Linked DNA regions of Endozoicomonas gorgoniicola. The protein of the gene in region 1 interacts with the protein of each later gene in a pairwise test. Links are inferred from orthologs where the notes say so. Each region holds a gene or a part of one and is shown in the gene's direction. Other genes may lie near its edges. The genes, in order: ptsN and trkA.

Region 1 (3,258 bases):
CCAAAAGCTGATTGATCACCATCTGGAAGCCCTGGGCAGCCGCGATTACAGCCAGATTATGCGCCGCACCCGGATGAAAGAGCATCAGCTCAAAGAAGCTCTGGGGCTGATACAGAGCCTGAACCCCAAGCCAGGCTCTGGAGTGGATCAAAGCGAACCGGAGTACATCACACCGGATATTTCCGTTCGAAAAATCAAAGAGCGCTGGGTGGTCGAACTGAATTCTGAGTCACTGCCTCGTCTGCGTATCAACAACAGCTATGCGTCAATGGTTCAGCGAGCCAACAGCAGCCGGGACAACCAGTTTATGAAAAACCAGCTGCAGGAAGCCCGCTGGTTTTTGAAAAACCTGCAAAGCCGTAATGAAACATTACTCAAAGTCGCTACCAAGATCGTTAACTTCCAGCAGGGCTTTCTGGAACAGGGCGACGAAGGTATGAAACCGCTGGTGCTTGCGGATATCGCTGAAGCTGTGGATATGCATGAATCAACTATTTCCCGGGTCACAACCCAGAAGTACATGCATACGCCCAGGGGTGTCTATGAGCTGAAGTATTTCTTTTCCAGCCATGTCAGCACAGACAGCGGTGGAGAGTGTTCGTCCACAGCTATTCGCGCACTGATCAAAAAGCTGGTTCAGGATGAAAATCCGAAAAAACCGCTCAGTGACAACAAAATTGCCGGTTTACTGGGAGAGCAGGGTATAAAAGTAGCCCGACGAACCATCGCCAAGTATCGGGAGTCGATGCATATACCCCCTTCCAATGAACGCAAGCGCCTGGTGTAAGTCATGTAGAGTGCTTAACGATAAGTACCCGAACAATGAAACTTATTAGCAGGAATTTTAGCAGGAATTTTTCGGACAGAACCTTAAGGTAAAAATCCTGTATTTTTTTGCTTCAGGACAGCACCAATGTTATTAACGGTGATAAAATCTAAACAGACCAGTTCGAAAATCCCGGGAACTGGCTACTGTCTCCAAACGGGATCAGCAGGAGAGCGTTACATGCAAGTCAACATCAGTGGACATCATGTAGAGGTGACTCAAGCTCTGAAAGACTATGTCACTAAAAAACTCGACCGACTGGCAGCTCACTTCGATAACATCACTAATGTACAAGTCACCTTGAGCGTAGAGAAACTACTGCACAAGGCAGAAGCGATTCTGCACATACGTGGAGCTGACATCAATGCGACCGCTGAATCCGATGACATGTACGCGGCTATTGACGATTTGTCAGATAAAATCGACCGACAGCTGGTAAAACACAAGGAAAAGACGCTCGATCGCATGCAGGGAGCCCGAGGCTGAATCCACAACCGACTGAAGGCCCCTGGCTTTCAGTCGACTCCCATTCAGTCATCGGCTTCTTATTTTGCACTCGCACCCTGTGAGTCTTCCAATCGTTGTATGATTATTAAAAACATCTTAACCCCCGAACGCACCCTCCATGGTGTGCAAGGGGTCAGCAAAAAGAAAATCCTGGAAACAATTGCGGAACAGATCAGTGAACATGTTCCCGCCATCAACGCCAAGGATCTGTTCAACAACCTCATCAACAGAGAACGACTGGGTACCACCGGACTGGGCAACGGCATTGCACTGCCTCACTGCCGCTCCAAAGCCTGCCCGGAGCCAACCGGGCTGTTCATTCGTCTGTCAGAACCCGTCGATTTTGACGCGGTGGACCGGGAGCCTGTTGACCTGATTTTCGCGTTGATCGTCCCTGAAGAAAGCACTCAGGAACACCTTGATATCCTGAAAGCCCTGGCCCAGCGCTTTACCGATGATTACCTTCTCGGTCAGATCCGGTCAGCTAACTCTTCGGAAAGCCTGTATCAGATACTGACAGCACCGGCCTGACGGCCTGCCCGGTTCAACGGCTGTCCGATTCTCCTCAGAATGAAAAGGCTGAAAGTATTACCTATCCTTGAAATAAAGAAACAGGTTTTAATCTCGTTGAGTTCATCTATCCTTCAACATTAAAACCTGTTATCTGTTATAAAAAGCTCCGCATAAAGGGACCCCCCATGAAACTCGTTATCATCAGCGGCCGCTCAGGTTCAGGAAAAAGTGCAGCACTCCATGCACTTGAGGATCAGGGATACTATTGTGTCGACAACCTGCCAGCCACTATGCTCAACCAGCTACCTGAACAACTTAGCGAAGGCGCCAACGAGCCCCCCAAAATGGCAGTCAGCATTGATGTTCGTAATGTTCCCGGAGCCCTGGAGCATTTCCCAAGACTGCTGAAAAAACTCAGGCAACAGGGAATCGATTGCAAGGTTCTGTTTCTGGACGCTGACAGCAGCTGCCTGATGAAGCGTTACAGCTCAACCCGCCGCAAGCATCCTCTGACGAATGACAAGGTATCGCTGATCGAAGCCATCGACCTGGAAACCAGCCTGCTGGGTCCCGTGGCGGCACAGGCTGATGTTCGCATCGACACATCACCATTGTCCGTGCATGAAATACATGAACAGGTTCGTCACAAGGTCATTGGTGATGGCACCAAAAGCATGACACTGCTGATTCAGTCCTTTGGTTTTAAGCATGGTATGCCGGTGGATGCTGACTATGTATTTGATGTTCGCTGCCTGCCTAACCCATACTGGGATGAATCCATCCGGCAATACACCGGGCGGGACAAGCCGGTTCAGGAGTTCCTTGGAGCAGAACCCATGGTGACGGAGATGTTTGAAGACCTTAAACAGTTCGTGGAAAAATGGTTACCAAGGTTTGAATCCGGCCAGCGCAGCTACATGACCATTGCCATAGGCTGCACCGGCGGACAACACCGTTCGGTCTATATTAGTGAACGGCTGGGTACCTGGTTCAGCGAACGATTTGACCGGGTTCAGGTGCGGCACAGGGAGCTATCCAAATAATGATCCAGACGCAAGCGACCATCATCAACAAACTTGGGTTGCATGCTCGTGCAGCTTCGAAGTTTGTCTCGACCACTTCCAACTTTATCAGTCAGATTAAAGTCGGTGTGAACGGTCGTGAAGTGGATGGAAAAAGCATTATGGCGATCATGATGCTGGCTGCTGGTCAGGGAACCACCCTCGACCTGACATTTGATGGTGAAGATGAGCAGGAAGCAGCCGATGCACTGTGCAATCTGATCAACGATTATTTTGAAGAAGGTGAGTAAACAGCTCCCTCAGTCATAGACAACACCAGGCGTGCAATATGGTCCAGCAACTGCAACTGAGTATCGGAGACAAGGAGCTTAAAAAGCTTAACGAGGCACT
Region 2 (3,187 bases), 960 kb from region 1 along the record:
TGGATGAGCTGCCAGGCTTTGCTGAGGGCTGGGTTAGCGTTCAGGATGAATCTGCGCAACTGGCTGGTGTCTTGATTGATACAAAATCTGGCGAAAAGGTTCTCGACGCCTGCTGTGCTCCGGGAGGTAAAACCTGCCACCTGCTTGAGTTAAACGACGGTATAAAGCTTGATGCACTGGATGTGGATAACAAGCGACTGGCAAGGGTTCAGGAAAACCTTGATCGTATCGGCTTATCCGCCCGCCTGATGCATGGCGATGGTACACAGCCTGAGCAGTGGTGGGACAATCAACTGTACGACCATATTCTGCTGGATGCTCCCTGTTCAGCAACAGGTGTTATACGTCGTCACCCTGACATCAAGCTACTGCGTCAACCAGAAGACATTGATGCACTGGCCCGGTTACAACAACGCATTCTCAATACCATGTGGACATTGCTGAAACCGGGCGGCACTCTGTTATACGCCACCTGTTCAGTCATGCCGGCAGAAAACAGCAAACAGGTTGAAGCATTTCTGAGCAGCCACCCGGACGCCTGCCTGCAAACCATTGAAGGTCACTGGGGTCATGACACCGGGTTTGGACGACAGATTTTTCCCGGCAGCGGGGACGGATTCTTTTACAGCCTGATTAAAAAACAGGCACAGGGCAGTTAAGGATACTGATGCATGAAGATTATCATTCTTGGGGCAGGTCAGGTCGGTGGTACTCTCGCTGAAAACCTTGCCAGCGAGGAAAACGATATAACGGTGGTCGATACCAATGGTGAACGACTCCGGGAGCTGCAGGACAGAATTGATATTCGAACCATACAGGGAATGGCATCCTTCCCCTCAGTGCTCAAGCAGGCCGGGGCTGATGAAGCGGATATGCTGGTTGCCGTCACCAACAGTGACGAAGTCAACATGATCTCATGCCAGATTGCCTACACCATGTTTCATACACCTGCCAAAATTGCCCGAATCCGACAGGCAGCGTATCTGAGCAGAGACAACCTGTTTGGTGACGATGCTCTGCCGGTAGACGTCCTGATCAGTCCGGAGCAAGTGGTGACTAACTACATCAGACGCTTACTGGAACGCCCCGGGGCTTTGCAGGTTCTGGATTTTGCCGGAGGGCGCGCCCAGCTTGTGGCTATGAAAGCATACTACGGCGGTCCGCTGGTTGGTCAGGAGCTGCGCTATCTGAAAGAGCATATGCCAAACGTCGAGAGTCGTGTGGCTGCCATTTTCCGCCGGGGTCAGCCGATTATGCCCAAGGGGACAACGGTTCTGGAAGCAGACGATGAAGTCTTTTTTATTGCCGACCGTCGTCATATTCGTGATGTGATGAGCGAGATGCAGCGTCTGGATGACGATTACAAACGTATTATTATTGCCGGGGGCGGCAATATCGGTTTGCGGCTGGCGCAATCGGCGGAAAATGATTATAAGGTTAAAATCATTGAGCGCAGTATGTCACGCTGCCAGTTCCTGTCGGAAACGCTGACCAAGGCCATGGTTTTTAACGGCAATGCTTCCGATAAAGAGTTACTGATCGCAGAGAATATTGAAGAAACGGATGTATTCTGCGCTCTGACCAACGATGACGAAGCCAACGTTATGGCGGCCATGCTTGCCAAAAGGCTCGGTGCCCGCAAGGTGATGGCACTGATCAACAACCCTGCCTACGTTGACCTGGTACAGGGGGGTGAAATTGATATTGCGCTGTCACCTCAGCTGGCGACAATTGGCAGCCTGTTGAAACATGTTCGCAAAGGTGATGTGGTCAACGTACACTCTCTGCGTCGTGGCGCCGCAGAGGCAATGGAAGCCATTGCCCATGGCGATGAAAGTTCTTCAAAGGTAGTAGGGCGCACCGTTCAGGAAGTAGAGCTGCCGCCTGGCACCACCATTGGCGCGATTGTCCGTAACGATGAGGTGTTGATTGCACATGACACGACTCGCATTGAGTCCGGCGATCATATTATTCTGTTCCTGACCAATAAAAAACGCATCCACGAAGTGGAACGACTTTTTCAGGTGGGTCTGGGATTTTTCTGACTTTTAGCACAATACCGGGGCATTGAAACGTTCAATGCCCCGGGCCTGATAAAAAAGGAGCACTGACTCCACTCAGGCCTTTGCATGGCAGCAAGAAAAACAAAAACAGGGGTTGTATGCAATTCACAGTGGTCCTGCCCGTTCTGGGCTTCCTATTGATGGTATTCAGTCTGTCGAATATCCCGCCCATGATAGTCGCCTTAATCTATGGCGAGACTGAGATTTCAATCTTTACCTTCACATTCTTCCTGACTTTGCTTGGCGGGCTGTCCATGTGGCTTCCCTACAGGAAGATACAGGGCAATATGAGAATCCGGGACGGTTTTGTCATTACGGTGCTGTTCTGGCTGGTTCTTGGACTGGTTGGCTCTTTGCCTTTTCTGATGATGAAAGTGCCTTCGTTGTCAGTGACTGATGCGATCTTTGAATCCATGTCAGGGCTGACCACCACCGGAGCGACCATTCTCACCGGGCTCGACGATATGCCACGTTCGATCCTGTTTTATCGCCAGCAGCTCCAGTGGTTTGGCGGGATGGGAATCATCGTTCTTGCCGTCGCCATCATGCCAATGCTGGGCATTGGCGGCATGCAGCTGTATCGCACGGAAACCCCCGGGCCAGTAAAAGACACCAAGCTGACACCTCGTATCAAGGAAACCGCCAAAGCACTCTGGAAGCTTTATGTCGCCTTAACCGTCACCTGCGCCATTGGCTATAAGCTGGCAGGCATGGACTGGTTCGATGCCATCAGCCACAGTTTCTCAACCGTTGCCATCGGTGGCTTCTCAACCCACGATGCCAGTATTGGTTATTTCCAGTCACCCCTGATTAATGGAATGACCACTGTCTTCATGTTTGTTGCGGGTATTAATTTTGCCCTGCATTTCTTTGCCTGGCGCAACAAAACCCTCTCCCATTATCCAGGGGACTCGGAAACCAAAGGGTATGTACTGATCCTCTTAACCGTTGCCCTGATTACGGTGCTGACCCTGTATCTGTCGGATACTTATAGTCTCTGGAAAGCGGTTGAGTACGGTGTCTTTGAAGTGGTGTCAATTGCCACAACAACCGGTTATTCAAGCGCCGGTTTCTCAATCTGGCCTACCTTTCTGCCACTGTTGCTGTTTATTAACAGTTTTGTT

Evidence for each region.
Region 2: the proteins of ptsN (region 1) and trkA interact in binary tests that used the Escherichia coli proteins (3 or more experiments, as listed by UniProt). The link is inferred for Endozoicomonas gorgoniicola from one-to-one orthologs.

Annotation. Positions count from the first base shown.
Region 1 is NZ_JAPFCC010000001.1:5,992,369-5,995,626, reverse strand. The notes cover bases 210-3,137. They hold ptsN (PTS IIA-like nitrogen regulatory protein PtsN), read left to right. Parts: upstream 210-1,411; coding sequence 1,412-1,864; downstream 1,865-3,137. Other genes in these bases: NX722_RS26935 (HPr family phosphocarrier protein), read left to right, coding at 2,889-3,137; rapZ (RNase adapter RapZ), read left to right, coding at 2,032-2,889; hpf (ribosome hibernation-promoting factor, HPF/YfiA family), read left to right, coding at 1,007-1,312; NX722_RS26955 (RNA polymerase factor sigma-54), read left to right, coding at 210-787. Also shown: more of NX722_RS26955, read left to right, coding at 1-209; more of NX722_RS26935, read left to right, coding at 3,138-3,158; mgtE (magnesium transporter), read left to right, coding at 3,197-3,258. UniProt on the Escherichia coli protein: Seems to have a role in regulating nitrogen assimilation.
Region 2 is NZ_JAPFCC010000001.1:5,037,047-5,040,233, forward strand. The notes cover bases 2-2,858. They hold trkA (Trk system potassium transporter TrkA), read left to right. Parts: upstream 2-671; coding sequence 672-2,045; downstream 2,046-2,858. Other genes in these bases: rsmB (16S rRNA (cytosine(967)-C(5))-methyltransferase RsmB), read left to right, coding at 2-659; NX722_RS22565 (TrkH family potassium uptake protein), read left to right, coding at 2,162-2,858. In the rest of the region: more of rsmB, read left to right, coding at 1-1; more of NX722_RS22565, read left to right, coding at 2,859-3,187. UniProt on the Escherichia coli protein: Part of the constitutive potassium transport systems TrkG and TrkH. May regulate the transport activity of TrkG and TrkH systems. Binds to NAD(+) and NADH.